3 regions of the Streptomyces sp. NPDC020362 genome follow, and region 2 is predicted to be linked to each of the others. Evidence: predicted binding sites of a transcription regulator. Region 2 holds the regulator's gene; each other region holds the start of a gene.
What was found. The regulator HrcA, encoded in region 2, represses chaperone genes, less so after heat shock. The targets are predictions, from matches to a motif close to TTNGCACTCNGNNNNNCNGAGTGCNAA.

Region 1 (10,105 bases), on a different contig from region 2:
TCCCCGGACGCCCGCACCGCGCTGACCCTGCGCCTGCTCGGCGGTCTGACGACGGCCGAGATCGCCCGGGCCCACCTGGTCCCGGAGCCGACGATCGCCCAGCGCATCGTCCGTGCCAAGCGCACCCTGGCCACCAGGAACGTCGCCTTCGAGGTGCCCTGCGGACCCGACCGCGAGGCCCGCCTCGGTTCCGTCCTGGACGTCATCTACCTGATCTTCAACGAGGGTTACGCGGCGACCGCAGGCGACGACTGGCTGCGCCCCGGGCTGTGCGAGGACGCCCTGCGCCTGGCTCGGGTGCTCTCCTCGCTGATGCCCAAGGAACCCGAGGTGCACGCCCTGACCTCGCTCCTGGAGTTCCAGGCCTCCCGCACGGCCGCCCGCACCGGTCCCGACGGCACACCCGTGCTCCTGAAGGACCAGAACCGCCGCCGCTGGAACCGCATGCTCATCGCCCGTGGCATCCGGGCCCTCGGCCGCGCCGACGCCACGGCCACCGGTGCCCCGGGCCCCTACGCCCTCCAGGCGGCCATCGCCGCCTGCCACGCGCACGCGTACTCCTACGAGGAGACCGACTGGCGGACCATCGCCACCCTGTACGGCCTGCTCGCGGCCCGTTCCCCGTCCCCGGTCGTGGAGCTGAACCGCGCCGTCGCCGTGTCGATGGCCGACGGCCCGGCCGAGGCGCTGAAGCTGGTCGACACCCTGGCCGCCGAACCCGCCCTGCGCGACTACCACCTGCTGCCCAGCGTGCGCGGCGATCTGCTGGCACGGCTCGGGCGCACCGCCGAGGCCCGCGAGGAGTTCGTCAGGGCGGCGGGGCTGGCCGGCAACGAGAGGGAGCGTGCACTGCTGTTGAGCAGGGCCGCCGAGTCCGCGTCCTGAACGCCTCGCTCAGGACGGTCCGCCGGCGGCCTCGGGCGGTCCGCCGGCGGCCGCGGGCTGCGCGGGGCCCCCGATCAGCATGGTCGGTGCCCCCGCGACCCGGGTGAGGAACACGGTCGCCGCATGGGGCCCCTGCGGTTTGACCTTCCTGCGCAGTTCCTCCGGCTCCACCGCCGACCCCCGCTTCTTCACGGTCAGTGTGCCGACCTCCCGCTCCCGCAGCAGGGCCTTCAACTTCTTGACGCTGAAGTGGAGTTGATCGGTGATCTCGTAGGCGGACGCCCAGGGCGTGGGGCGCAGTTCGTCGGCCGTGACGTAGGCGATGGTCTCGTCGACGAGGCCGCCGCCGACCTCGTCGGCCGCCTCCGCGACCAGATGGGCGCGGATGACGGCGCCGTCGGGCTCGTACAAGTACCGCCCCACGGGCCGGACACGGGGATCCGGCAGGCCCCGGGAGCGCAGGGTGCGCGGTCCCGGCAGCAGGGTGGCCCGGACCAGGCCCGGCTCGGTGCCGAACCACAGCACCGCCTCCTTCACGTCCCCGCCGTCCGAGATCCACTCGGCCTCGGCCTCGGCGGGGATCGCCTCGTGGGGGACGCCGGGGGCGATCTTCAGGGCCGCGCGGGGGGCCGCGAGGGCCGTGGCGACCGCCCAGGACAGGGGCGGCGAGTAGGCCTCGGGGTCGAAGATCCGCCCGCGCCCCCCTCTCCGGGCCGGGTCCACGAACACGGCGTCGTACCCCTGCGTGCTCACCTCGGTGACGTCCGCCTCGCGCACCTCGATCAGCTCGCCGAGCCCCAGCGCCTCGGCGTTCGCCCGCGCCGCGGACGCCGTCAGCGGGTCCCGGTCCACGGCCAGCACCCGGATCCCGGCCCGCGCCAGCGCGATCGCGTCGCCGCCGACCCCGCAGCACAGATCGGCGACCGAGGTCACCCCCAGCTCCTTCATCCGGCCCGCCCGGTACGCGGCGACGCTCGCCCGTGTCGACTGCTCGACCCCGTTCGGCGTGAAGAACATCCGCCGGGCGTCCGTCTCCCCGAACTTGGCCGCCGCCCGCTGTCGCAGCCGGGCCTGCCCGAGTGCTGCCGACACCAGCTCGGCGGGGTGGTCGCGGCGCAGCCGGGTGGCGACGGCCAGCTCCTGCGCGGGGTCGGTGTCACGCACCTCGTCGAGGAGGGCGCGGCCTTCGGGGGTGAGGAGGGGGGCGAGGTCGTTCACCGGCTCATTGTGGGCCAGTCGGTGGATGCTGCGCCTCCGGCGGCCTGTCGGACCGGGTTCGGGTCCCGGGCCTGGGAAGATCCGGCGCTATGCGACTAGTAGTACAAAATGACAAATCTCGGGCACGGCTCCGGACGGTCGCCCTTCGCTGTGGGGTGGCCGCGCTGGCCTCCGTCGCCCTCGCCTCCGGCTGCGCCGCCCCCGGCGCGGACGCCGGCGCCCCCGCCCCCGCCCGTGCACCCGGGCACGGCGGAGCCCAGGCCCTGGACCCGCGGGCCCGCCGAGCCGCCGAACACGCCCGACTGGTCGCCGCCGCCCAGCACTGGAGGCTGGACCGGGTGCCGCTGGCGCCCCCGGCCCCGCCGGCCAGGAAGCCGGAGATCGCCCCCCGCGACGGCTTCGAGGTGGACGGCCAGGAGGAGGAGAACCTGCCTCCGGTCTTCACCACCGTCCCCACCAAGCAGAAGGTCGTCTTCCTGACCATCGACGACGGCCACGAGAAGGACCCGAACTTCCTGCGCATGATGAGCGACCTGAAGATCCCCTACACGGCCTTCCTCAGCAACTACCTCGTCAAGGACGACTACGGCTACTTCCGCCGGATGCAGGCCGAGGGGCACACCCTCAACAACCACACCCTCACCCACCCGTATCTGCCCGGCCTGTCCTACGAGGAGCAGAAGAACGAGATCTGCGGCATGCAGACCATCATGAAGAAACAGTTCGGCAAGGCGCCCACCGTCTTCCGCCCGCCCTACGGCAACTACAACGGCGACACCCTGCGCGCCGCCAAGGCCTGCGGGATCAAGTACGCGCCGATCTGGGACGAGGAGGTCTTCGTCGACCACTGGGAGTACCGCGACTGGGACCGCAGTCTGCACCCCGGCGACATCGTGCTCACCCACTTCCGCGGCCGCGACGACTGGGACGGCACGATGGTCGACGACATGCGCAGGTTCCTGAACAAGGTCACGCGCGAGGGCTACGCCGTGGCCCGCCTGGAGGACTACCTGTGAGGCGCGGGGGGCGGGGCCGTTCGCGAGAGGTGCGGGCCGTGCTGGCCGCCGTCCTCGCACCGGCCCTGCTCCTCGCCGGCTGCGCCCAGTCCGTCGACCCCATCGAACGCCTGGGCAAGAAGGCCGCGCAGGGGGTCCGTCCGTCGAGCCCGGCCACCGGGGAGGCGTACCGCCGCTGGGGCCTGACCGCCCCCCTCGCCGCCCCGCCCAGCCCCCCGGTCCGCCTCCTGACGGCCCACGGGGCGGATCCCTCCCGCCCACGGGTCGTGGACCACATCAGAACCACCGACAAGGTGGTCTTCCTCACCTACGACGACGGCGCCGAACGGGACCCCCGGTTCGTCGACATGGTCCGCGAACTGAGGCTGCCGGTCAGCTTCTTCCTCACCGACAGCGTCGTGGGCCCCGGGTACGGCCACTTCGCCCGTCTGCGCGCGGTCGGCGCCGACATCGAGAACCACACCCTCCACCACCCGGCGCTGCCCGGCCTGCCGTACGCCGGCCAGCGCGCCGAGATCTGCGGCCAGCAGGACAAACTCAAGTCCCGCTTCGGCATCCGCCCCCGCCTCTTCCGCCCGCCCTACGGCACCTTCGACACCAGCACCCTGCGCGCGGCCGCCGACTGCGGCATCGCCGTGCTCGTGCTGTGGCGCGCCGCCATGACCCCCGACGGCATCACCTACGTGCGCGGCGCCGGGCACCTGAACCCGGGCGACATCGTCCTCGTCGGCCCCGACGAGGCCACCGGCCCCACCCTCAAGGAACGCACGAGACGCCTGCTGCGCCGTGTCCAGGCGAGAGGCCTGACGGTGGGCCGCCTGGAGGACTACCTGTAGCGGCTCCTTACCGGTCACCAGGAACCTCCAGGAACCTCCGGGAACCCGGGATCTCGGCCGACGCGCCGCACGGCATTGGCACTCCGCTTGACCGAGTGCTAATCGCGGTCATAGTCTCGGCTCTGGCACTCCCCCCTGGAGAGTGCCAACAAACGCGACGGGCAGGTCCGGCACCCGCGACGACGGATCCACCTGGTCGCCACCTCAGACAGTTAACCCCGTGAGATCTCCGAAGGGGGAGGTCGGATCGTGACGACCACCAGCTCCAAGGTTGCCATCAAGCCGCTCGAGGACCGCATCGTGGTCCAGCCGCTCGACGCCGAGCAGACCACCGCTTCTGGCCTGGTCATCCCGGACACCGCGAAGGAGAAGCCCCAGGAGGGCGCCGTCCTCGCCGTGGGTCCGGGTCGCTTCGAGAACGGCGAGCGTCTGCCGCTCGACGTCAAGGTCGGCGACGTCGTCCTGTACAGCAAGTACGGCGGCACCGAGGTGAAGTACAACGGCGACGAGTACCTCGTCCTCTCGGCTCGCGACGTGCTCGCGATCATCGAGAAGTAATCACCTCAAGCATTCCGCTTGAAGCTGCGCCCCTGGCCCCCGCGATCATCTGAGAAGCCGGGCGCCGGGGCGCAGTTCTTTTTTCACCCACAGATTTCCGAGAGGGCTCCCGCTGTCATGGCGAAGATCCTGAAGTTCGACGAGGACGCCCGTCGCGCCCTCGAGCGCGGCGTCAACAAGCTGGCCGACACGGTGAAGGTGACGATCGGCCCCAAGGGCCGCAACGTCGTCATCGACAAGAAGTTCGGCGCCCCCACCATCACCAACGACGGTGTCACGATCGCCCGCGAGGTCGAGATCGAGGACCCGTACGAGAACCTCGGTGCCCAGCTGGTGAAGGAGGTGGCGACCAAGACCAACGACATCGCTGGTGACGGCACCACCACCGCCACCGTGCTGGCCCAGGCGCTCGTTCGCGAGGGCCTGAAGAACGTCGCCGCCGGTGCCTCCCCGGCCGCCCTGAAGAAGGGCATCGACGCCGCGGTCAAGGCCGTCTCCGACGACCTGCTCGCCTCGGCCCGCCCGATCGACGAGAAGTCCGACATCGCCGCCGTCGCCGCGCTGTCCGCCCAGGACCAGCAGGTCGGCGAGCTGATCGCCGAGGCCATGGACAAGGTCGGCAAGGACGGTGTCATCACCGTCGAGGAGTCCAACACCTTCGGTCTGGAGCTGGACTTCACCGAGGGCATGGCCTTCGACAAGGGCTACCTGTCGCCGTACTTCGTCACGGACCAGGAGCGCATGGAGGCCGTCCTCGACGACCCGTACATCCTGATCCACCAGGGCAAGATCGGCTCCATCGCCGACCTGCTGCCGCTGCTGGAGAAGGTCATTCAGGCGGGCTCCAAGCCGCTGCTGATCATCGCCGAGGACGTCGAGGGCGAGGCCCTGTCGACCCTGGTCGTCAACAAGATCCGCGGCACCTTCAACGCGGTCGCGGTCAAGGCCCCCGGCTTCGGCGACCGCCGCAAGGCGATGCTGCAGGACATGGCCGTCCTCACCGGCGCCACGGTCATCTCCGAGGAGGTCGGCCTCAAGGTCGACCAGGTCGGCCTGGACGTTCTGGGCTCCGCCCGCCGCGTGACGGTCACCAAGGACGACACGACCATCGTCGACGGCGCCGGCAAGACCGAGGACGTGCACGGCCGCGTCGCCCAGATCAAGGCCGAGATCGAGAACACCGACTCCGACTGGGACCGCGAGAAGCTCCAGGAGCGCCTCGCGAAGCTGGCCGGCGGCGTGTGCGTGATCAAGGTCGGCGCCGCCACCGAGGTGGAGCTGAAGGAGAAGAAGCACCGTCTGGAGGACGCCATCTCCGCGACCCGCGCCGCGGTCGAGGAGGGCATCGTCTCCGGTGGTGGCTCCGCCCTGGTCCACGCTGTCAAGGTCCTGGAGGGCAACCTCGGCAAGGCCGGCGACGAGGCCACGGGTGTCTCGGTCGTCCGCCGCGCCGCCGTCGAGCCGCTGCGCTGGATCGCCGAGAACGCCGGCCTCGAGGGCTACGTCATCGTCTCCAAGGTGGCCGAGCTGGAGAAGGGCAACGGCTACAACGCCGCCACCGGCGAGTACGGCGACCTGGTCAAGGCCGGCGTCATCGACCCGGTCAAGGTCACCCGCTCCGCCCTGGAGAACGCCGCCTCCATCGCCTCCCTGCTGCTCACGACCGAGACCCTGGTCGTCGAGAAGAAGGAAGAGGAGCCGGCCGAGGCGGGCCACGGCCACGGTCACGGCCACGCCCACTGACGCACCCCGGCAGTGACGCACCTCGGCACCGAGGTGCACTGAGGCCCGGCACCCCCCTGGGGGTGCCGGGCCTTCGCCCTGTCGGCCGGGGTGTGCTGTGCGGCCTCTAGTTCTCCAGCGCGTCCAGCGCCCCCAACTGCCCGAGCAGCCCGAGCCGGTCGTACTGCCACCAGCCCTCGCGGAGCTTGCCGCCGGCGTTGAAGCGGAAGATGGTCGTCCCGGTCATCGACACCTGGCGGCCGGTGTTGGGCAGGCCCATGAACTCGCCGGTCTGGATGCCGGTCCAGGTCCACCGGGTGCACACCCGGTCCCCCTGGGTGATCTGGTCCCCGATGCCGAAGGAGAAGTCGAAGGCGTTGCGCCACATCTCGATCTCACGGCGCATGTTGTCCAGCCCGAGGGTGTCCTGCTCGTTGGCCGGATCGTGGTCGTGGTAGTTCTCGGCGAGCAGGTCGTTCAGCGGCGGCAACGGCCCCTGAACCGCGATCGTGTCGAAGAACCTCCGGGCCGTGGCCGCCTGCAACGGCTCGTCGCGCACCACGTCCAGGTCCGTGAACGTCGGCATCTCGTCGCACAGGGCGAGCATCTCCCGGAAGATCGTGTCGGTCTCCGGCAGGTTCGAGTTCCGCATCGCCTCCTCGTACGACGGGAACTCCACGATCTCGATGACATGCGTCGCGTCCGAGCGGTCCGTGCCGACCACCGCGTGCGTCGCCGTCCTCTTCCCCTTGGTCTTCTCGACCCACTCGTCCATCAGCCGGTTCATGTCGTCGAGCCGGCTGGTCCTGCAGTCGATGAGCTGTACGAACGTCATGGCGCCGCCTCCCGGCCCCCTGGGTCCGGATCCGTCAGACCCATTTTCCCACCGGAACGCGGGCGCCACCCGTCCTACTGGGGCCCGTACTTGCGCCCCGTCCGCGAGCTGATTCCGCCCATCAACCCGCGCGGGGTGACCTTCACCAGACCCATCAGCGCCTTGTACCGGGGGTCCGGGACGGACAGGGTCTTCCCGCGCGCGAGGTCCGCCAGAGCCGCCGCGACCAGCTTGTCCGCGTCCAGCCACATCCAGCCGGGGATGTTGTCCGTGCCCATCCCGGCGCGCTGGTGGAACTCGGTGCGCACGAAGCCGGGACACAGCGCCATCAGCCGCACCCCGCTGCCCGCCATGTCCTTGGCCGCGCCCTGGGTGAACTGCACGACCCACGCCTTCGAGGCGCCGTAGGTGCCCCGGGGTACGAAGGCCGCCACCGATGCCACGTTCACCACTCCGCCGCGCCCACGCTCGCGCATCGCCTCGGCCGCCGCAGTCGTCAGCCGGAGCACCGCCTCGCAGTGCACCTTGAGCATCTTCAGCTCGTCGGCCATGGACACTTCGAGATAGCGGCCCTTGTTGCCGAAACCCGCGTTGTTGATCAGCAGGTCGACCGGATTCTTCCGGTCGCCGAGCCGGTCGGCGACCGTCTCGATGCCCTTGTCCTCGGACAGGTCGGCGCTCAGCACCTCCGCCTCGACGCCGTGCCGGTCGTGCAGCTCGGTCGCCTGCTCGCGCAGCCGTTTGGTGTCCCGCGCCACGAGGACCAGGTCATGCCCGTCAGCCGCCAGCCGCCGCGCGAACGCGGCGCCGATTCCCGCGGTCGATCCCGTAATCAGAGCCGTTGTCATGGCCCAAGGGTAGTGACCCGGACGGACAGCGTCCGCTGTCCGTCCGCCGGCCGGTGACGGCTCCTCAGCGGGGCTGGCCGGCGACGTACTTGCGCGCCGCGGCCAGCGCCTCGCTGTGCAGCGCCCCGCCCGCGGCGAGCAGCCGCGGCAGCAGCTCGCGCTCGGTGGTCACCGCACGGAACTGCATCGCCGCCGTCACACCGTGGTCCGGACGGTGCACGATCTCGACCGGATCGCCCGCCCGGATCTCACCCGGTTCGATCACTCTCAGATAGGCCCCGGTCGCGCCCTTCCGGGTGAATCTCTTCACCCAGCCCCGCTCGCCCAAATGGCCCTGGAACGTACGGCACGGGATCCGCCCCGAGGTCACCTCCAGGACCACCTCGGAGCCGATCCGCCAGCGCTCGCCGACCAGCGCCCCGGACACGTCCAGTCCCTCCGTCGTGAGGTTCTCGCCGAAGCAACCGTTGGCCAACGATCGGCCCAGCTCGCGCTCCCAGTCGTCGAGGTCCTCGCGCGCGAAGGCGTACACCGCCTGCTCGTCGCCGCCGTGGTGGCGCAGGTCGCACACTGCGTCACCGGCGATCCCGCTCGCCCCGACCCCCTTGGGGCCGGGAGCCGCCACCCGCACCGGCCCCTCGACCGGCCGCTTGTCGATGCCCGTCACGCCCTGCGCCTGGTCCGTGTACGGCACCGGCTGCGGACGGCCCACGTTGACCGAGAGAAGCTTCATGACAGCACGGTACGGGACCGCATCCCAAAGTGTCGACGCGGAATTGGGCGCCGCATCCAAGCCAGGCTTATACTCAAAGGGTGATCGAGGCCCGTCATCTCCGCGTCCTGCGTGCCGTCGCCACCACCGGCTCCTTCTCGGCGGCGGGGCGTGAACTGGGCTGCACCCAGCCCGCCGTCAGCCAGCAGATGAAGGCCCTGGAGGCCTCGGTCGGCACCCCGCTGCTGGTGCGCAGCGGCCGTGAGATGCGTCTGACCCAGGCCGGCGAGGCCCTCGTCCGGCACGCCTCCGGGATCCTCGCGGGCCTGACCGCGGCCGAGGAGGAGGTCGCCGCCATCGCAGGCCTCAGAGCCGGCCGGGTGCGTCTGGTCTCCTTCCCCAGTGGCAGCTCGACCCTGGTCCCGACCGCCCTGGCCGCCCTGCGCGCCGCGCACCCGGGCACCCGCGTCTCCCTGGAGGAGGCCGAGCCCCCGAAGTCCGTCGAACTGCTGCGCGAGGGCGACTGCGACCTCGCGCTGGCCTTCCGCTACGAGGATGCGCCCGCCGCCGAGGAGTGGGACGACCTCGTCGTGCGGCCCCTGCTGACGGACCGGCTGGTCGCGCTCGTGCCCGAACGGCATCCGCTCGCGCGTGCGCAGTCCGTCGGTATCGGGGAGCTGGCCCAGGAGCCCTGGATCGCGGGCTGCCCGCGCTGCCGCGGCCAGCTGGTGGAGGTGTGCGAGAGCGCCGGCTTCACGCCCCGTATCGACTTCGCCACCGACGACTATCCGGCAGTGGTCGGCCTGGTGGGCGCGGGTCTCGGCGTGGCGGTGCTGCCGCAGCTCGCCGTGGAGTCGGTGCGGCCCAGAGGAGTACGCACGGTGGCGCTGGAACCGCTCGTGCGGCGGCAGATCGTCGCCCTTACTCTGCCCGACCTGGCGCAGGTGCCGGCGGTCGCGGCGACGCTGGAGCAACTCGCCCGGGCGGCCGGGCGCGCACAGGGACCGTCGGCAGGGGTACGGGCCTAGGGGCCGTCGACAGGAGCCGATGCATGCGCGTGCGTGCCCGGGATTGATTGCAGAAACGTTCCTTCAGGCGTTCGGGGCGGTGCCCCCGCCGGTGGTGGATGCCGACACCAGGCGGTTGCGCGCCCGTCCCATCAGCTCTTCGCGCTCGTCCTCGGTCAGGCCGCCCCAGACGCCGTACGGCTCGCGCACCGCCAGCGCGTGCGCCGCGCACTCCGCGCGGACCGGGCACCTCATGCAGACCTCTTTGGCCGAGTTCTCACGTGCGCTCCGAGCCGCCCCGCGCTCACCCTCCGGATGGAAGAAGAGCGAGCTGTCGACCCCACGGCAGGCAGCCAGGAGCTGCCAGTCCCACAGGTCTGCGTTCGGTCCGGGAAGGCGGGAGAAATCTGCCATTACGTGACCCCTTGTAGCCGTTCTGGGCGGATACGGTGCCAACGACCGTACATC
Region 2 (10,105 bases):
GCTGATGGGTGGGGTGGTAGGGGGTCGGCGGCTTGTACGTCACGTGGGGCGCGGCGTCGCAGTTGCCGAGCCCGCTGACGTGGAACACCTGCCTGCCCCCGACCTTGGCCGTCAGATCCCCGCGCACACAGGCCCCGTCGACGGCCCGGGTCACCCTGCCGGTGACGGTGATCCTGCGCTTGTCCGTGGTCTGCCCCTGGCAGTCGACGGAGACGACGGTCTTCGTCGCCGACGGGGCGCCGGTCTTTCCGGAGCCGCCGTCGGTGCTCCCGGTGCAGGTGAGCCAACTCACGTTCACATCATGGTGTTTGAGTTCGGCGGTCGCGGTCCGGTCGGTGGTGTACGCCACCGTGGCCGAGTTGAGTCCGCCCGGATCGCAGGCCACCACGGCGCCCAGGGCCACCACCGCGAGCCCTGCCCCGGCCGCCACCCGAGTCCCGCGCGCCCGCCGTGTCCGCTGCCCACTGCGCTTCAAAGGCCCCATGCACGGCAGCGTCCCACCGGCGCCGGACCGGGCGGTAGACCGGAAACGGCCACGTGACTTGAACCTGCGCTCCGCCCCTGCCGGCCCGTACGCTGGTTCGATGAGCAGTGAACGCAGGCTCCGGCGGCTGGTCGTGGACGAGGGGCACGAGTGGCGGTGGACCGTCCGGCACCGGCACGCCCACGACGTGCCCTGCCAGGAGGTGCTGACGCTGTCCCGGGACGGGGTGGTGGTGCGGGTGGTCTTCCGGGGCGGCCCCGGGCGCGTGGTCGCCGACGGGGGCTACGCCCACTCCGGGCTCGTGGTCGACGAGCAGGGGCGCTGGGTCAATCTGCACGAACCCGGTGTCGTACGGGCCTTCGTGGACGAGGTGCTGGGGCGCGGGTGTGCGGCCGGTGACGTGGACGGCTGGGAGCTGTTGCCGGCCGTCGTCGTCAGGCGCGCAGCAGCAGCCACTCCTGAAGTTCCACCAGATTGCCCTCCGGGTCCTTGAGGTGGGCCACGCGCATGCGGTCGGTCATGGGGGCCGGGCCGTGCAGGAGGGTGGCGCCGCGGTCCGTGATCTGTGCGCAGTAGGCGTCGAGGTCGTCGACGCGCAGGACGACCAGGGAGCGGTGGCCGCAGGCCGTCTCGCCCAGTTCGCCCAGGACTTCGGCCATCATGGCGCGGTCCTGCAGCGCGATCCCGGCGGAGCCGGTGTGCGGGCTGAACTTCTCGTAGGGTCCCTCGGTCGCCCCGGACTGCGGCTTGAGTCCGAGGACTTCGGCGTAGAAGTGGTAGCAGGCGGTGAAGTCGGTGACGAGCAGCCGGACTTGGGCGAGTTCCACGGTGATTCCCCCTGGTGTCAGGACCAGCGGCCGGTGCGGCCCAGCAGCAGGGCCGCGGCGGCGGTGCCGGCGGTGGATGTGCGCAACACGGTGGGACCGAGCACGTAGGCCCGCGCGCCCGCCTCCTCGAAGAGCGTCAGCTCGTCCCGTGAGACACCGCCTTCGGGCCCGACGACCAGCACGATCTCGCCCTCGGTGGGGAGTTCGGCGGTGGCGAGCGGGGTGCTGCCGTGCTCGAAGTCGGAGTGGAGGACGGCGGCGAAGTCGGCTTTGGCGAGAAGTGCGGCAACCTGCTTGGTGGTCGCTGCGTCCGCGACCTCGGGGAAGCGGACGCGGCGGGACTGCTTGCCAGCCTCGCGGGCGGTGGCCCGCCACTTGCCGAGGGCCTTCAGCCCGCGGTCGCCCTTCCACTGGGTGATGCAGCGGGCCGCCTGCCAGGGCACGACGGCGTCGACGCCGACCTCGGTCATGGTCTCGACGGCGACTTCGCCCCGGTCGCCCTTGGGCAGGGCCTGGACGACGGTGATGCGCGGGGCGGGCTCCGGCTCCTCGGTCACGGAGGTCATGTGGACGATCAGCCGGTCCTTGCCCTCGGTGCCGATCACCTCGCACACCGCGTAACGCCCGGCGCCGTCGGTGAGGACGACCTCCTCGCCGGGCTGCAGCCGCTTCACGGAGACGGCGTGCCGTCCCTCGGGTCCGTCCAGGACGTAGCGGTGGCTGTCCGGGTCGAAGTGCTCGACGACGAAGACCGGGGCCGTCATCGCGCATCACCCCCGGCCGACAACGCTGTCCGCGCGTCGGCGAGTTCGCCCGCCAGGACCTCCACCAGCTGACCGGCCGGAAGCTCCCGGGCCATCCGGTGCCCCTGTCCCGCCCACAGTGCCATGCCCTGCGCGTCCCCGGCCTTGGCGGCGGCCTTGCGCAGCGGCGAGGTCAGGTGGTGGACCTCGGGGTAGGCCGCGGGGGCGTACCGGCCGTGTTCGCGCAGGAAGCGGTTGACCAGGCCGCGGGCCGGGCGGCCGGAGAAGGCGCGGGTCAGCTCGGTGCGCACGAACAGGGCGTCGGTGAGCGCCTGTTTGTGCACGGCGGCGGCGCCGGACTCGGGGGTGGCGAGGAACGCCGTGCCCAGCTGGGCCGCGCTCGCGCCCGCGGCGAGCACGGCGGCGATCTGGCTGCCGCGCATGATGCCGCCGGTGGCGACGATCGGGATGCCCACGGCCTCCCGGACCTGTGCGATCAGCGAGAGCAGGCCTATGCCGGAGCCGTCGTTCTCCGGGACGTCCCGGTGGGTGCCCTGGTGACCGCCGGCCTCCACGCCCTGCACGATCACCCCGTCCGCCCCCGCCTGCTCGACCGCGCGGGCCTCCTCGGCGGTGGTGGCGGTGACCAGGGTGAGGGTTCCGGCGCGGCGCAGGGAGTCGACGACCTCGCGGCTGGGGACGCCGAAGTGGAAGGAGACCACCGGCACCGGGTTGTCCAGCAGCACGGCGAGCTTGGCGTCGTAGCCGTCGTCCCGGCCGCTGTCGGGGTCGCCCAGCTCGGTCTCGTACCAGGCTGCCTCGCCCGCCAGCTGATGGGCGTAGACCTCGACGGCACCGGAAGGGGGCGCGGCATTGGCCGCTCCGGTGGAGCCGGTGCTTGCACCGGGGTACTCGGGCTGGGGCATGAACACGTTGACGCCGAAGGGCCGGCCCGTGAGGCCCCGCAGCTGCTTGATCTCCTGGTACATGCCGTCGGCCGTCTTGTATCCGGCGGCGAGGAACCCGAGACCGCCCGCCTCGGAGACGGCGGCGACGAGCTGCGGGACGGAGACACCGCCCGCCATGGGGGCCTGCACGATCGGGTGGGGGAAGAGATCGGTCAGCGCGGAGGACATGACGGCATGTTGTCACGTCCTCCGAACAAGTCCGAATCGGGGCTTCCCGCGGCATAGGCCATCGGCATACGGGGTGCCGAAGCACCCCGCAGACGACGACTCAGCGCCCGTTGAACGCGTCCTTCAGCCGCGAGAACAGGCCCTGCTGACCCGGCTGGAACTGCCCCTGCGGGCGCTCCTCGCCGCGCAGCTTCGCCAGCTCGCGCAGCAGTCGCTCCTGCTCGGGATCCAGCTTGGTCGGCGTCATGACCTCGACGTGCACGATCAGGTCACCCCGGCCGCCGCCCCGCAGATGCGTGACACCGCGGTTGTGCAGCGGGATCGACTGCCCGGACTGCGTACCGGGCCGGATGTCGACCTCCTCCATCCCGTCCAGCGTCTCCAGCGGCACCTTGGTGCCGAGGGCCGCCGCGGTCATCGGGATGGTGACCGTGCAGTGCAGATCGTCGCCGCGCCGCTGGAAGGTCTGGTGCGGCAGCTCGTGGATCTCGACGTAGAGGTCACCGGCCGGACCGCCGCCGGGCCCGACCTCGCCCTCGCCGGCGAGCTGGATCCGGGTGCCGTTGTCGACACCGGCCGGGATCTTCACGGTGAGGGTGCGACGCGAGCGTACGCGGCCGTCGCCCGCGCACTCCGGGCACGGCGTGGGCACGACCGTGCCGAAGCCCTGGCACTGGGGGCAGGGCCGGGAGGTCATGACCTGGCCCAGGAAGGACCGGGTGACCTGCGAGACCTCACCGCGGCCGCGGCACATGTCACACGTCTGGGCGGAGGTGCCCGGAGCCGCGCCTTCACCGTTGCAGGTGTTGCAGACGACGGCCGTGTCGACCTGGATGTCCTTGGTCGTCCCGAAGGCCGCCTCGTCCAGCTCGACCTCGATGCGGATCATCGCGTCCTGGCCGCGGCGGGTGCGCGAGCGCGGGCCGCGCTGCGACGCCGTGCCGAAGAACGCGTCCATGATGTCGGAGAAGTTGCCGAAGCCACCGGCCCCGAAGCCGCCCGCACCGGCGCCGCCGGACTGCGAGAGCGGGTCGCCGCCGAGGTCGTAGACCTGCTTCTTCTGCGGGTCCGACAGCACCTCGTAGGCGGCGTTGATCTCCTTGAACCGCTCCTGGGTCTTCGGATCGGGGTTGACGTCCGGATGCAGCTCGCGTGCGAGCCTGCGGAACGCCTTCTTGATCTCATCCTGCGACGCGTCGCGGCGCACGCCGAGAACGGCGTAGTAGTCCGTGGCCACTTACGACTCCGCCAGGATCTGTCCGACGTACCGTGCCACTGCGCGTACCGCTCCCATCGTTCCCGGGTAGTCCATGCGGGTCGGTCCGACCACGCCGAGCTTGGCAACCGCCTCGCCGCCCGAACCGTAACCGACCGACACGACGGAGGTGGAGTTGAGTCCTTCATGGGCGATCTCGTGCCCGATGCGCACGGTCATGCCCGGATCCTTGGCCTCGCCGAGGAGCTTGAGGAGCACGACCTGCTCCTCAAGGGCCTCCAGGACGGGCCGGATCGTGAGAGGGAAGTCATGTCCGAAGCGGGTGAGATTGGCGGTTCCGCCGATCATCAACCGCTCCTCGTTCTCCTCGACCAGTGTCTCCAGAAGGGTGGAGAGCACCGTGGAGACCGTACCGCGGTCCTCGGCGTCGAAGGCGTCGGGCAGGTCCTCGACCAGCTTCGGCACATCGGTGAACCGGCGGCCCGCGACCCGGCTGTTCAGCCGTGCCCGCAGATCGGCCAGGGACGCCTCGCCGAACGGCGCCGGGCAGTCGACCATCCGCTGCTCGACCCGGCCGGTGTCCGTGATCAGCACGAGCATCACACGCGCGGGCGCGAGCGAGAGCAGCTCCACGTGCCGCACGGTGGACCGGGTCAGGGACGGGTACTGCACGACGGCGACCTGCCGGGTCAGCTGCGCGAGCAGCCGCACGGTCCGCGCCACCACGTCGTCGAGGTCGACGGCGCCGTCCAGGAAGTTCTGGATGGCCCGCCGCTCGGGCGCCGACATCGGCTTGACGCCCGCGAGCTTGTCCACGAAGAGCCGGTAGCCCTTGTCGGTGGGGATGCGCCCGGCACTGGTGTGCGGCTGGGCGATGAACCCCTCGTCCTCCAGGGCGGCCATGTCATTGCGCACGGTCGCCGGGGAGACACCGAGGTTGTGCCGCTCGGTGAGCGCCTTCGACCCCACCGGCTCCTCGGTGCCCACGTAGTCCTGGACGATGGCGCGCAGAACCTGAAGCCTGCGTTCACTCAGCATCCGCGCGCACCTCCAGCACGTCGTCTCTCGGCTCTTCGGTCGTCTGCCTGGCACTCTGCGTGTGCGAGTGCCAGACTTCCCCGGCCCAGTGTACGGCCGTGGGGTACTGACTGGGCAAGGTCGGTGCCGCCTTACCTGGTTGAACGGCTAGCGTCGCGGTATGACGGTGACTTGGGAAGAGGTCGGGTGGGAGCGGCTGGCCGCCGGGGTCGGGCGGTGCCGGCTCCCCGGCTGGGACTGCACCGCGGGCCTGGTCCTCGGAGAGGGTACGGCGCTGGTGGTGGACGCCGGATCGAGCCTGGCCGAGGGCGCGCGGGTACGGGAGCGCGCGCAGCGGCTCGCGGGCCGCGGTGTGACCCATCTCGCGCTCACCCACCCCCACTTCGACCATGTCTTCGGCGCGGCCGCCTTCGCCGGCGCGCAGGTGTACGGGGCGGTGGGTATCGACACGGTGTTCGCGTACGAGCGCGACGAGCTGCGCCGGGACGCGATCGCGAACGGCCTGCCGGCGGCGGACGCGGACGAGGCGGTGGATTCCCTCGCCGCGCCCCGCCACCTGGTCTCCGGCGAGTGGACGCTGGACCTCGGCGGCGGCCGCCAGGCGCTGCTGGCCAATGTGGGCCCCGGCCACACGGCCCACGATCTCGCGGTACTCGTCCCCGGCTCGGTCTCCGGCGGGCCGGAGATCGTCTTCTGCGGCGACCTGGTGGAGGAGTCCGGCGAACCCCAGGCGGGCCCGGACGCCGTACCGTCGCGCTGGCCCGACGCCCTGGACCGGCTGCTCGCCCTCGGCGGCGAGGACGCGCTGTACGTGCCCGGTCACGGAGCGGTGGTGGACGCGGAGTTCGTACGACGGCAACGCGACGAGCTGACGGCGCGTTTCGGCGTGTCGTGAGTGCGCACCCGCCGCTTCTCCTATCGTCATCCGAATGCGCCAGTACTCCCCCGACCTGACCCCGCCGTGGAAGAAGCCCAGGCCCGTCCCCGAGGTCCCGGCGGAGCCCGGGCTGGTGGTGGAGGAGCCCGGTACCGGGTTCTGCGGGGCGGTGATCCGCTGCGAGGCGGGCACGGTGACCCTGGAGGACCGCTTCGGCAAGCACCGGGTGTTCCCGCTGGAGCCGCGCGGCTTCCTGCTGGAGGGGCGGGTGGTGACGCTGGTGCGCCCGACGGCCGGCGGCCCGGCCGGCCCGGCCCGTACGGCATCCGGCTCGGTCGCCGTCCCCGGCGGCCGCGCCCGCGTGGCCCGCGCCGGCCGCATCTACGTCGAGGGCCGGCACGACGCCGAGCTGGTCGAGAAGGTGTGGGGCGACGATCTGCGCATCGAGGGCGTGGTCGTGGAGTACCTGGAGGGCGTCGACGACCTGCCGTCGATCGTGTCGTCCTTCGCGCCGGGTCCGGACGCTCGGCTGGGCGTGCTGGTGGACCACCTCGTGCCGGGCACGAAGGAGTGGCGCATCGCGGAGTCGGTGACGAGCGAACACGCGCTGGTCGTCGGCCATCCCTACATCGACATCTGGGAGGCCGTGAAACCGTCCTGCCTGGGGATCCCCGGCTGGCCGCGGGTGCCGCGCGGGCAGGACTGGAAGACGGGGGTGTGCCGGGCGCTGGGGTGGCCGTCGGAGAACACCGGGGCCGTGTGGCAGGCGATTCTGAAGCGGGTGGGTTCCTACAAGGACCTGGAGCCGGAGTTGCTGGGGCGGGTGGAGGAGCTGATCGACTTCGTCACGGGTAGCGGTGAGGCCTGACCTTCTCGTACGTGGCGAATTCGCTGGTGTCCAGTTCGATACCCAGCGGCTCCAACGGCGTGAGGTCGCCGAACTTGGTGATCCGCTGACACCGGTGGTCCGCGTCCTCTCCATGGCCCGTCGGCTCAGTGAGCAACACACACTGGCCCATCACGGGGTCGATGACGAAGTAAGCGGGAATCTTCGCCGCTGCGTAGATCGACCGCTTGACGCCGTAGTCACGGTCCACGCTTGTCCTGGAGACGACCTCCACGAGCAAGGTGATGACCTCGGACGGCATCAGCCTTCCCTGACCGGGTCCGGCACCACGCTCAACGACCACAAGGTCAGGCTGCGGCTCGCTGGTCTCTTCGAGGATGGCGATGTCCTGGGTCTGGAGCCGCCGCCAGTGCCGCCGGGGGATCTGGTCGTCCACAGCGGTCATCTCCGCAGTCCTCCGGTTCCGCCACCATGCAATTACGGCGGCAGCGTACGAACCAGGTTAGGGACCGAACCGGCGCTCCGCACCGATTCACCCGCTGGAGCGATCAGTCCACCAGGTCCCGCACCACCGCGTCCGCCAGCAGCCGCCCCCGGAGCGTCAGCACGGCCCGCCCCTCCTCGTACGGCCCGGCCTTCAGCAGCCCGTCCGCCAGCGCCCGCCGCGAAGCCGCGAGCCCGTCCTCCTTCAGGAGCGACAGCGGCACCCCCTCCCTCAGCCGCAGCTCCAGCAGGATCCGCTCCACCCGGCGGTCCTCCTCGGAGAGCAGTTCCCGGCCCGCCCCCGGTGAGCGGCCGGAGGCGAGGGCCGCCGCGTAGGCGCCCGGGTGCTTGACGTTCCACCAGCGCACCCCGCCCACGTGCGAGTGCGCCCCGGGCCCCGCACCCCACCAGTCGGCGCCCCGCCAGTACAGCTCGTTGTGCAGGCAGCGCCCGGACTCGGAGGTGGCCCAGTTGGAGACCTCGTACCAGTCGAAGCCCGCCGCCGACAGGGTCTCCTCGGCGATCAGGTAGCGGTCGGCGTGGACGTCGTCGTCCGTCATCGGGACCTCGCCCCGGCGGATGCGGCGGGCGAGCTGGGTGCCCTCCTCGACGATCAGGGCGTAGGCGCTGACGTGGTCCGGGCCCGCGCCGATCGCCGCGTCCAGCGACGCCCGCCAGTCGTCGTCGCTCTCCCCCGGAGTGCCGTAGATCAGGTCCAGGTTGACGTGCTCGAAGCCCGCGGCCCGTGCCTCCGCCACGCACGCCTCGGGGCGCCCCGGCGTGTGCGTGCGGTCGAGCACGCGCAGCACATGCTGCCTGGCGCTCTGCATGCCGAAGGAGATCCGGTTGAAGCCGCCCTCGCGCAGCGTCGCCAGGTAGGCGGGGTCGACCGACTCCGGGTTGGCCTCCGTCGTGATCTCCGCGTCCGGGGCGAGACCGAACTCGTCGCGGATCGCGCCCAGCATCCGGACCAGGTCGTCCGCGGCCAGCAGCGTCGGCGTGCCGCCGCCCACGAACACCGTGCGGACCGCGCGCGGGTCGTCGCCGAGCACCTTGCGGGCCAGGCGGACCTCGTCGGTCAGGGTGTCCGCGTAGTTGTCCCTGGAGGCGAGCACGCCGCCGGTGCCGCGCAGCTCGGTCGCGGTGTAGGTGTTGAAGTCGCAGTAGCCGCAGCGGGTCGCGCAGTACGGGACGTGCAGGTAGAACCCGAGGGGTCGCTCGGCAGCGCCGGCGAGCGCGGTTGCGGGCAGCGCGCCGTCGTCGGGTACGGGCTCGCCGTCGGGGAGTGCGGAAGGCATGTCCTCCATTGTCCCGTACGACGGCACTCACTCCGCCTGGAGCACGAGGAGGGCCAGGTCGTCCTCGGGCTGGCCGCCGCCGAACTCGTGCACCATGCGCCGGATCCTTTCCGCGATCAGCTCGGCATTCAGGCCCGCACAGCCGGACAGGGCCCGCGCGAGCCCGTCGCCGTCGTCGAACTGGTGCGGGCCGGAGCGCCGCTCGGTCACCCCGTCGGTGACGCACAGCAGGCTGTCGCCGGGCCGCAGGTCGAAGGTCTCACTGGTGTACGTCTCGTCCTCGACCACCCCGAGCAGGGTCTGCGGCCGGGCGACGGTACGCACCTCGCCGTCGGGGCCGAGGACCAGCGGCAGCGGGTGCCCGGCCGAGGCGAGGGTGCAGCGGACGCCCTCGTCGTGCGGGGTCAGCTCGCCGTAGAGGAGGGACAGGAAGCGGGTCTGCGGGCTGTCTCCGGGCGCCACGGGCCGGCCGCCGGCGGCGACCAGGGCGCGGGCGGCCGCGTCGGCGGCCTCGGTGGCGTCGTCCAGGAGGAGCTGGTTGAGGCGGTCCAGGACGTCGGCGACCCGGTAGCCCTCGCGGGCGAGCAGGCGCAGCCAGGGCCGGGCGAGCCCGATCACGACCGCGGCCTCGGGGCCCTTGCCCTGGACGTCGCCGATCGCGAAGCACCAGCGGCCGTCGCCCGCCGGGAAGAGGTCGTAGAAGTCGCCGCTCGGTCCGCCCTTGTCGCAGGGCTCGTAGACGAGTGCGCTGCTCACCCCGGGGATCTCGGCGACCGCGCCGGGCAGCAGGCCGCGCTGCAGGACGGCGCTGATGGTGGCCTGCCGGGCGTACTGGCGGGCCGCACCGATGGCGAGCGCCACCCGGCGGCTGAGGTCCTCGACGAGTCCGGTGACCTCGTCGGGGAACCGGAGCAGCCCGCAGCGCCCGATGACCAGCGTGCCCAGGGGACGGCCGCCGGCGATGAGCCGGTAGGCGAGTGCGGTGCCGTCGGCGCCCTGCGGGCCGAGCGCATCGCCGGGCCAGGGGTAGGGCTCCGGCCCCGACCGCAGTCCCTCGCGCGGGCACGGCGGATCCTTCTCCAGGGCGCGGGTCAGTTCCTCGATGCGGTTCTCGCTGGCGTGCCACACGCGTGCGGGCGCTCCGTCGTCGCCGCCG
Region 3 (10,105 bases), on a different contig from region 2:
ACGGGGTCTGGGGCGCAGCCCCAGGAGTGACCGCCGCCCACGCTGGATAGTGTCGATGCATGGACCCTCTGCCGAATCCGGCGACCCGGGCCGGGCGGGACGGACTGCAGGCGCTGCTCGCCGAGCCCCGCACCGCGGTGATCGGCCTCGACTTCGACGGCACGCTGGCCCCGATCGTCGACGACCCCGAGCAGGCCCGCGCCCACCCCGACGCCGTCCCCGCGCTCGCCGCGCTCGCCCCCAAGGTCGCCTCCGTCGCCGTGATCACCGGCAGGCCCGCCGGCGTCGCGGTCCGCAACGGAGGCTTCGCAGGCGTGCCCGGCCTGGAGCACCTCGTCGTCCTCGGCCATTACGGCGCCGAGCGCTGGGACGCCGCGACGGGCACGGTCACCGCACCTCCGCCACACCCCGGGGTGGCCGCGGTCCGCGCCGAGCTGCCGGGGCTCCTGGACCGCATCGGTGCCCGGCACGGTGCGTGGATCGAGGAGAAGGGCCGGGCCATCGCCGTCCACACCCGCCGCGCGGACGACCCGCAGGCCGCCTTCGAGGCCCTGCGTGAACCCCTGGCCGACCTCGCCACCCGGCACGGCCTGATCGTCGAGCCCGGCCGGATGGTCCTCGAACTGCGCCCGCCCGGCATGGACAAGGGTGTCGCCTTCCTCGACCACGTCCGCACCGCCGGCGCCGAGTCCGTCCTCTACGCCGGCGACGACCTCGGCGACCTCCCCGCCTACGCAGCCGTGGACAAACTCCGCTCCGACGGCACCCCCGGCCTCCTGGTCTGCAGCGGCAGCACGGAGGTCACGGAACTGGCGGAACGCGCGGACGTGGTGACGGAGGGCCCGGCGGGAGTCGTAGCCCTGCTCCGAGCCCTGGCGGACCACATGCCCTGATCACCGCCACCGGCCGTCCCACTGCCACCGGCGCACACTCGCCGACCGGCAGGCACTCGACCATCGGCAGACATCGGCAGACATCGGCCGTCAGCAGGCATTCGGCGCCCCAGGCACCCGGCCGTCACCGCTCCAGCGCCCCCAGCTGGTCCAGGAACCACTGGGCAGGCGGCAACGCGGTGGCGGCCGCGGCCAGCCTCTTCGACCGCTCCGCCCGCTCGTCCCCCGGCATGCTCAGCGCAGCGTGCAGCGCATCCGCCGTCCCCCCGATGTCGTACGGGTTCACCACGATCGCGTCCTCGCCCAGTTCCTCGTACGCCCCTGCCTCCCGCGACAGCACCAGCGCGCAGCCCTCGTCCGAGACGACCGGGACCTCCTTGGCGACCAGGTTCATGCCGTCCCGGATCGGGTTGACCAGCGCCACGTCCGCGAGCCGGTACGCCGCCAGGGAGCGCGCGAAGTCGTCCTTGACGTGCAGCACGACGGGTGTCCAACCCGGCGTCCCGTAGTGCGCGTTGATCTCCTCGGCCACCCGCTGCACCTCGGCCGTGTACTCACGGTAGACGGCGAGGTCCTGCCGGGACGGGTAGGCGAAGGCGAGGTGGACCACCCGCTCACGCCACTCGGGGTGGTCCTCCAGCAGCTGCCGGTACGCCAGCAGGCCCCGCACGATGTTCTTGGACAGCTCGGTGCGGTCCACCCGGACGACGGTCCGGCGCCCCTCGCCGATCTCCTCCCGCAGCGCGGCCATCCGTTCGTTCACGTCCGTCCGGTGCGCCCGCTCCCGCAGGAAGTCCGCGTCGGCGCCGAGCCCGTGCACCCCGATCCGGGTCCCGGAGGGGATGCCCGGCCCCAGCACCGCGTGACAGCAGTCGGTGAACGCGTCCGCCCACCGCCGGGTCAGGAAGGCCGCCCGGTCCGCGCCCAGGATGCCGGTCAGCAGCTCGGCCGCGATGTCGTCGGGCAGGAGGCGGAAGTAGTCCGGCGGGGCCCACGGGGTGTGCGAGAAGTGACCGATGCGCAGGTCGGGGCGGAGCCGGCGGAGCATCCGGGGGGCGAGCGCCAGGTGGTAGTCCTGGATCAGCACCGCCGCCCCGTCCGCGGCCTCCTCGGCCAGCGCCTCGGCGAAGGCCCGGTTGTACGCCTCGTACGCCGCCCACTGCCGCCGGAACTCCGCGTCGAAGACGGGCTCCAGCGGGGTCTGGTACAGCATGTGGTGGACGAACCACAGCACCGAGTTGGCGATGCCGTTGTACGCGTCGGCGAACACCGCCGTGTCGATGTCGAGCATGCGCACGCGCTGCCCGCCGGTCTCCTCGGGCGGCAGCAGCCCGCCCTCCGCGCGCCGCACCGCTGCGCGGTCGCCGTCGCCCAGCGCGGCGCAGACCCACACCGCATTGGTGTCCGGCCCGATGGCCGACAGCCCCGAGACCAGCCCGCCGCCGCCCCGTTTGGCGCGCAGCGAGCCGTCGTCGAGGACCTCGTACGAAACCGGGCCGCGGTTGGACGCGACCAGCACCTCAGCACCATGGGTGGAAGCCATACGCCTCAACCTAGCCCGGCCCCGAAACGCTCAAACGTACGGTCTGCCCCGGAAGGGGGCTGTATACAGCCTTTCTCGCGCGTCCCTCAGGCGACCCGGCGGGCCGCGTACTCCGCGATCTCGGCCATCGGCGGCCGCTCCTCGGTGTCCACCGAATAGGTGCGTGGCTCGAAGCCGTCCTCGCCCCGCTCGAACTGGGTGAGGGCGGGCCGCACGAGGTGGCCGCGGGCCAGCCGCAGCTGGGCCGTGCGGTAGATCGCCGCGGCCATACGGCCCAGGGCCTGCCCGTCCTGGTGGCGGTGCTTGCGCACGCCGACGTCCACCTGGGCGAGGGCGTCCAGGCCCACCAGGTGCAGCGCGTCCACGAGCATGCCCAGCTCCACGCCGTAGCCCACCGGGAACGGCAGCTGTTCCAGCAGGGAGCGGCGGGCCGCGTACTCGCCGCCGAGCGGCTGGACGAATCCGGCCAGCTGCGGCCAGTGCATGTTCAGCAGCGGGCGGGCCATCAGCTCGGTCACCCGGCCGCCCTGCCCGGCCGTCCTGCCGGAGCCGAGCGAATCCAGCTCGGTGCCGAGCGGACGGTCGTACATGGCCTTCACCAGGTCGACGTCCGGCTCGGTGAGCAGCGGGCCGACGATCCCGGAGACGAAGTCGGAGGAGAACTCCCTCAGGTCGGCGTCGATGAAGCAGACGATGTCGCCGCGGGTCACCAGCAGGGAGCGCCACAGCACCTCGCCCTTGCCGGGGACGGCCGGTATGCGCGGGAGGATGTCGTCGCGGTGGACGACCCGGGCGCCCGCGGCAGCGGCGACCTCGGAGGTGCGGTCGGTGGACCCGGAGTCGACGACGACGATCTCGTCGACCAGCGGGGTCTGCTGCATCAGGTCGTGACGGATGACGGTGACGATGTCGCCGACCGTCTCCTCCTCGTTGAGCGCGGGCAGCACGACGGAGACCGACTGGCCCGTGCGCTGCTTGGCCGCCAGGATCTTGTGGAGCGGGCGATCGGTCACGGACCAGGAGCGGGTGGCCAGCCAGCGCTCGACTTCTTCCAGCACAGTCAGCGGCTCCTCACGTTGTCTCGCGGTTCGGACGACTATCTCAACTGTCCTGGCCTTCGGTTACAGTCTTGAGCAACGCCGATGACCATCGCATGTCGGAGGTCGCCCGCGTTGACAACCGAATACCGCTCATCCAGAGGGGCAGAGGGACACGGCCCGATGAAGCCCCGGCAACCCTCCAGTCGGTTCTCGTCTTCCACGCGAGGCTCCACGGCTAGGGAAGGTGCCAAATCCGTCTCACGGCGAGATGCGTCGTGAGGAAGATGAGGAGAAAGGGCCTCGCCTCCATGGCTGTGCAGACAGTTGAAAGCACCTCCACCTCCACCGTAGACCTCGGCCCCGCCGCTGCCCTGAGCTGTCGCGAGTGCGGTCACCGCGTGCCGCTCGGTCCGGTGTTCGCCTGCGCGGAGTGTTTCGGCCCGCTGGAGATCGCCTACGACTTCTCCGCCTACGACACCGAAGAGCTGCGGCGGCGCATCGAGGCCGGTCCCGCGAACATCTGGCGGTACGCCCCGCTGCTGCCCGTCCCCTCCGACGTGGCGGACAAGCCCAACATCAACCCGGGCTGGACCAAGCTCGTCAAGGCCGACAACCTCGCGCGTGAGCTGGGTGTCACCGGCGGTCTGTACGTGAAGGACGACTCCGGCAACCCGACGCACTCCTTCAAGGACCGGGTGGTGGCCCAGGCACTGGAGGCCGCGCGCGCCTTCGGCTTCACCACGCTCTCCTGCTCCTCCACGGGCAACCTGGCCGGTGCCGTCGGCGCCGCGGCCGCCCGGGCCGGCTTCCGCTCCTGCGTGTTCATCCCGCACGACCTGGAGCAGGGCAAGGTCGTCATGGCCGCGGTCTACGGCGGCGAGCTGGTCGGCATCGAGGGCAACTACGACGACGTGAACCGCTTCTGCTCCGAGCTGATCGGCGACCCGGCCGGCGAGGGCTGGGGCTTCGTCAACGTCAACCTGCGGCCGTACTACGCGGAGGGGTCGAAGACCCTGGCGTACGAGATCTGCGAGCAGCTCGGCTGGCAGCTGCCCGACCAGCTGGTCGTCCCGATCGCCTCCGGCTCCCAGCTGACGAAGATCGACAAGGGTCTGCAGGAGCTGATCAAGCTCGGTCTGGTCGAAGACCGGCCGTACAAGATCTTCGGTGCGCAGGCCGAGGGCTGCTCGCCGGTGTCGACCGCGTTCAAGGCGGGTCACGACGTCGTGCGGCCGCAGAAGCCGAACACCATCGCCAAGTCCCTCGCCATCGGCAACCCGGCCGACGGGCCGTACGTCCTGGACATCGCGCGCCGCACGGGCGGTGCGGTGGAGGACGTGACCGACGAGCAGGTCGTGGACGCGATCAAGCTGCTGGCCCGGACCGAGGGCATCTTCGCGGAGACGGCCGGCGGGGTGACCGTCGGCGTGACGAAGAAGCTGATCGAGGACGGCGTCCTGGACCCGTCGCTCACCACGGTCGTCCTCAACACCGGCGACGGCCTCAAGACCCTCGACGCGGTGGCCGGCACCGGGCTCACCGCCACCATCCGCCCGACCCTGGACTCCTTCCGAGAGGCTGGCCTCGCATGAGCGTGACCGTTCGCATCCCCACCATCCTGCGCACCTACACCGGCGGGCAGGCCGAGGTCGCCGCCGACGGCGGGACCCTCGCCGAGGTCATCGAGGACCTGGAGAAGAACCACACCGGCATCGCCGCCCGGGTGCTGGACGACCAGGGCAAGCTGCGCCGTTTCGTCAATGTGTACGTCAATGACGACGACGTGCGCTTTGAGCAGGGCCTTCAGACGGCGACCCCGGACGGTGCCGGTGTCTCCATCATTCCGGCCGTCGCAGGCGGCTGACCGAATGACCGATCATTACCTTCGGTAACCTCGGTTACCGATTGTTCATCGAATGGCCTCCTCCGTGAGAGAAACGGAGGGGGCCATTCAGTGTGATTGAGCGCGGTACAGTTGGGGAACTCGCTCCGGACCTGCGGGTCGCAGGCCCCGGATTTCATGCCGCTCGCCCGACAAGAAGTAGCCAAAGTAAGCGGGCAATATGCGGCTTTTGTTCCAGTTTGTACAGCCCGACTTGCCCTGAATTCGGCCGAATTTTTGGCAGATTCCGGACCGTGCTCGTCCAGAATTCTCGTCCGATTGACCTGTTGCAGACGGCAGTTGGACAGATACATTCAGCCGCGGTCGACGCGTTCCGGCGCACGCCCCCGACCAATGGGGGGTGAGGTCTGACCCGGGTCCGCGAAGTGTGGATCTGTGCAAGGGCCAGTAATAGGGGAGTTAGGCATGGCTCAGGGCACCGTCAAGTGGTTCAACGCGGAGAAGGGGTACGGCTTCATCGCGGTCGACGGTGGTGCGGACGTCTTCGTCCACTACAGCGCCATTCAGATGGACGGCTACCGCACCCTGGAAGAGGGCCAGCGGGTGGAGTTCGAGATCTCGCAGGGCCAGAAGGGCCCGCAGGCCGACATGGTTCGCCTCAGCGCCTGAACGTTCTTGTGGCGAAGGGCCCGCACCGGCACAGGGTGCGGGCCCTTCGCCGTGCATGCCCTTGTTCGCCGGGGGCCGAGTGCCCCGCTGTACCCCGTGAGGCGCTTGCGCCCACCCGTGGCCCAACCACCACCCCTCAACGGCCCCGCTTCGCGGGTGCGTCTTGCACTCGCGCATGCCGAGTGCTAATCATTGGCGTTAGCACTCTGAAGGTGAGAGTGACAACGAAGGACCGGGTCGGTGAGGCCCGCAGGCCGGGTGGGGCAAGGAACCACGAGGCGTGCGAGCCGTCCGTCGCGGGCGCGGGCGCGGTCCGAAGGAATCACCCCCAGTCCTGGAGGGACCACTTCACATGGCCAAGATCATCGCGTTCGACGAGGAGGCGCGGCGCGGCCTCGAGCGCGGCATGAACCAGCTCGCGGACGCCGTCAAGGTGACGCTCGGCCCCAAGGGTCGCAACGTCGTCCTCGAGAAGAAGTGGGGCGCCCCCACGATCACCAACGATGGTGTCTCCATCGCCAAGGAGATCGAGCTCGAGGACCCGTTCGAGAAGATCGGCGCCGAGCTGGTCAAGGAAGTCGCCAAGAAGACGGACGACGTCGCCGGTGACGGTACGACCACCGCGACCGTGCTCGCCCAGGCCCTGGTCAAGGAGGGCCTGCGCAACGTCGCCGCCGGTGCCAACCCGATGGCCCTGAAGCGCGGTATCGAGAAGGCCGTCGAGGCCGTCTCCGCCGCCCTGCTGGAGCAGGCGAAGGACGTCGAGACCAAGGAGCAGATCGCCTCCACCGCGTCCATCTCCGCCGCCGACACCCAGATCGGCGAGCTGATCGCCGAGGCCATGGACAAGGTCGGCAAGGAAGGCGTCATCACCGTCGAGGAGAGCAACACCTTCGGTCTGGAGCTCGAGCTCACCGAGGGCATGCGCTTCGACAAGGGTTACATCTCCGCCTACTTCGCGACCGACATGGAGCGCATGGAGGCGGTGCTCGAGGACCCGTACATCCTCATCGCCAACTCCAAGATCTCCTCGGTCAAGGACCTGCTCCCGCTGCTGGAGAAGGTCATGCAGTCGGGCAAGCCGCTGCTGATCATCGCCGAGGACGTCGAGGGCGAGGCCCTGTCGACCCTGGTCGTCAACAAGATCCGCGGCACCTTCAAGTCCGTCGCGGTCAAGGCTCCGGGCTTCGGCGACCGCCGCAAGGCCATGCTCGGCGACATCGCCATCCTCACGGGCGGCGAGGTCATCTCCGAGGAGGTCGGCCTCAAGCTGGAGAACGCGACCCTGGACCTCCTGGGCCGCGCCCGCAAGATCGTCATCACCAAGGACGAGACCACCATCGTCGACGGTGCCGGCTCCTCCGAGCAGGTCAACGGCCGGGTGAACCAGATCCGCGCCGAGATCGAGAACAGCGACTCGGACTACGACCGCGAGAAGCTGCAGGAGCGCCTGGCGAAGCTCGCCGGCGGTGTTGCGGTCATCAAGGCCGGTGCCGCCACCGAGGTGGAGCTCAAGGAGCGCAAGCACCGCATCGAGGACGCCGTCCGCAACGCGAAGGCGGCCGTCGAGGAGGGCATCGTCGCCGGTGGTGGCGTGGCCCTGCTGCAGGCCTCCCAGGTCTTCGAGAAGCTGGAGCTGGACGGCGACGAGGCGACCGGCGCCAACGCCGTGAAGCTCGCGCTGGAGGCCCCGCTGAAGCAGATCGCCGTCAACGGTGGTCTCGAGGGCGGCGTCGTCGTGGAGAAGGTGCGCAACCTGGCCGTCGGCCACGGTCTGAACGCCGCCACCGGCGAGTACGTCGACATGATCGCCGAGGGCATCATCGACCCGGCGAAGGTGACCCGCTCTGCCCTGCAGAACGCCGCCTCCATCGCCGCGCTGTTCCTCACCACCGAGGCCGTCATCGCCGACAAGCCGGAGAAGGCCGCCGCGGCCGCTCCGGGCGGCATGCCGGGCGGTGACATGGACTTCTGATCGACCTGACGGTTGATCGCCTGTCCTACGACCGAGGGCGGTACGTCCAGCTTCTGGCTGGGGGTGCCGCCCTTGGGCGTTTTCAGTCGGCGTACTCCTTGAGAGCGTCGGTGTCCAGGGTGATGCTCACCGGCGGCGGGAGCTCGACGGTGGCGCCCCAGGGATAGGACGGGGACCGCTGGTAGCGGCCGTCCTTCGGCTCGCTGTGGACGGTGACCGTGTTGTGGTCGCGGTCGATGAGGAGGTAGACGGGAATCTCGGCCGTCGCGTAGCCGATCGGCTTGTCGACGCGGTCGCGTTGGTTGGTGCCGTGGTCGCGGACAGTGATCTCCAGGACCATCAGGATGCCATCAGGGTCGGACCATTCGCCGTGCCCTTTGAAGTGGCCGCGCCGCGCGAAGGCTCCGTCCGCGCGGGCTCGTCCATTGCGGTCGGCCTGTGTCTTGACGCCAGAGAGGGGATAGAGGCCATGGCCGGGCCGCTGGAGGAGGCACTGGCGCATCAGCCAGGTGTGAATGCAGGAGTGATTGCCGTCCTGAGGAGCCTTGACCTCTAGTTTTCCGTTGATGTACTCAAGCCGGACGGTCTCAGGCGCCCGGCGCTCCAGCTCCTCGAAGTCCTCTACACCGAGTGGATCCTTGGTGCGGACTCGCCCGTTGACGAATTCGAGGCAGACGTGCTCAGGGGCCGCTTCGGCCAGTTCCTCGAAGTCCTCGGTGGGCATCGGAAGAATCATCCCGGTGTCCTCTCATGTCGTCGTACGGACATCGCAGCCCGAATTTCGCCCACACGGGCGTGGACCGCAGGGGCGGGCAGAGGCGTACGAGGGTGTGCGGGGGCGCGTTCGCCTCGGCAGCCGCCGCACACGCCTCCCGGCAGTGCTTCCGGCCGCCCCGGTACTCCGCACTCCGCACACTCCAGGACCCGGCGGGGCGGGCGTGGGGCGGGTGGCTCCGGCGGGAGTTTGTCGGTCAGCCGGCTGCGGAGCAGGGCCGCCGGGCTGTGGACGGGCGTCGGCAGGCCTGCGGTCAGCGCGGCCCGGAGCGTCTCCTCGGTGGCCCCGCGTGCGAACCATTCCTCCACCAGCGGGGCGAGCGCCGCGCAGTCGGCGGCGGAGAGGGACAGGACCGGGGTCGTACGACCCAGGGCGGCGAGGAGGATGTGGGCGCGGGAGCGGGTGGGGCGGGTGCGTTCGTCCGGTGGCTGCTCCGGTTCCGGTACGTCGCCACGCGTGAAGGCTGCCCACCAGGTGTCGTCACGTGCCGTACGGGAAAACCACGATCGGGTGATCCAGCGCGAGCCGCCCGAGTCGGTCCCCAGCCGTTCCCGGCCCCGCCTCAGGTGCCCTGCCCGCTGGAGGGTGTTGAGGGCCGTACGTAAGGCGCACTGGCCGTACGGGAGCGTCTTGGCCAGCGTCTTCACGGAGATGTCGGTGCCTTCGGGGAGGCGGTCGATGTACACGGCGATGGCGGCTTCGCGGGGAGGTAAGTGCGCGAAGTCGTGGTTGGTGCGGGGGAGTTGATCGGGTGCGGACCGCTTGCCGTAACCCGGATTGGCCATCGGGTGCGGGGAGGCGTGCGCGGGCAGGAGGGCAGCACTAAGCTTGGCGTCAGCCATGGGATCGGGCCTCGATCTCGTTGGTCAAGCCCCCGCAGGTGTTGGTAGCACCTGGCGGGGGCTGTTCGTTATGCGGGCACGCTAAAGGATCGTCACAGTGCGTCGCAAGTCGAACGCGTCAAGTCAACTCGCCGGGTGGGAGGGTGGGTTGAGGCCCTCCACCCGTTCCTTGGAAAGAGCGCTCGGAGCTGGGTGCTCGAGCTTCGGGGAGTACGCGTACCGGGTCGTGGGCTCTAAGGGGCCATGTCGAGCAGAGCCGCCGCCGTGGCGGTCGGATAGTGGCGGACGCGGTTGCCGTCGCGGTGGCTGGTGATCAACCCTGCCTCGCGTAGCACGGCGGCGTGTTCGGAGGCGGTGGCCAAGGCGACGTCGGCGCGGTGGGCGAGATTCGCGGTGGTGAGGCCGGGGGCTGCGGCGATGGCGTGCAGAACGGTGGACCGGGTGGTACCCATCAATCTGCCGAGCGCGGCTGTGCTGCGGAGCTCCTGGTCCGGTCCGGTTCCGGCAAGCGGGTTGGCGGCGACG

Region 1: groES (co-chaperone GroES) is a predicted target of HrcA. The motif match lies at 4,031-4,057, and genes of this name have one in related genera.
Region 3: groL (chaperonin GroEL) is a predicted target of HrcA. The motif match lies at 6,151-6,177, and genes of this name have one in related genera.

Annotation. Positions count from the first base shown of each region.
Region 1 covers NZ_JBFAET010000032.1:36,335-46,439, forward strand. Annotated here, with positions in the region: gene AB0H32_RS15370 (sigma-70 family RNA polymerase sigma factor) at 1-885, shown strand, start outside; gene AB0H32_RS15375 (class I SAM-dependent methyltransferase) at 895-2,103, opposite strand; gene AB0H32_RS15380 (polysaccharide deacetylase family protein) at 2,193-3,119, shown strand; gene AB0H32_RS15385 (polysaccharide deacetylase family protein) at 3,161-3,955, shown strand; gene groES (co-chaperone GroES) at 4,205-4,513, shown strand; gene groL (chaperonin GroEL) at 4,631-6,256, shown strand; gene AB0H32_RS15400 (ester cyclase) at 6,363-7,070, opposite strand; gene AB0H32_RS15405 (SDR family oxidoreductase) at 7,145-7,918, opposite strand; gene AB0H32_RS15410 (MOSC domain-containing protein) at 7,983-8,651, opposite strand; gene AB0H32_RS15415 (LysR family transcriptional regulator) at 8,732-9,658, shown strand; gene AB0H32_RS15420 (WhiB family transcriptional regulator) at 9,722-10,051, opposite strand.
Region 2 covers NZ_JBFAET010000059.1:15,641-25,745, forward strand. Annotated here, with positions in the region: gene AB0H32_RS22050 (hypothetical protein) at 1-484, opposite strand, end outside; gene AB0H32_RS22055 (hypothetical protein) at 585-977, shown strand; gene AB0H32_RS22060 (VOC family protein) at 919-1,311, opposite strand; gene AB0H32_RS22065 (16S rRNA (uracil(1498)-N(3))-methyltransferase) at 1,329-2,075, opposite strand; gene AB0H32_RS22070 (nitronate monooxygenase) at 2,072-3,190, opposite strand; gene dnaJ (molecular chaperone DnaJ) at 3,291-4,427, opposite strand; gene hrcA (heat-inducible transcriptional repressor HrcA) at 4,428-5,444, opposite strand; gene AB0H32_RS22085 (MBL fold metallo-hydrolase) at 5,605-6,339, shown strand; gene AB0H32_RS22090 (DUF3097 domain-containing protein) at 6,374-7,189, shown strand; partial or broken gene AB0H32_RS22095 (Uma2 family endonuclease) at 7,167-7,607, opposite strand; gene hemW (radical SAM family heme chaperone HemW) at 7,717-8,949, opposite strand; gene AB0H32_RS22105 (SpoIIE family protein phosphatase) at 8,977-10,105, opposite strand, start outside.
Region 3 covers NZ_JBFAET010000071.1:4,798-14,902, reverse strand. Annotated here, with positions in the region: gene otsB (trehalose-phosphatase) at 60-893, shown strand; gene AB0H32_RS24310 (trehalose-6-phosphate synthase) at 1,018-2,436, opposite strand; gene AB0H32_RS24305 (glucosyl-3-phosphoglycerate synthase) at 2,523-3,494, opposite strand; SAM riboswitch class I at 3,624-3,767, shown strand; gene thrC (threonine synthase) at 3,785-5,068, shown strand; gene AB0H32_RS24295 (MoaD/ThiS family protein) at 5,065-5,340, shown strand; gene AB0H32_RS24290 (cold-shock protein) at 5,785-5,988, shown strand; gene groL (chaperonin GroEL) at 6,341-7,963, shown strand; gene AB0H32_RS24280 (Uma2 family endonuclease) at 8,046-8,687, opposite strand; gene AB0H32_RS24275 (hypothetical protein) at 8,696-9,580, opposite strand; gene AB0H32_RS24270 (winged helix-turn-helix domain-containing protein) at 9,814-10,105, opposite strand, start outside.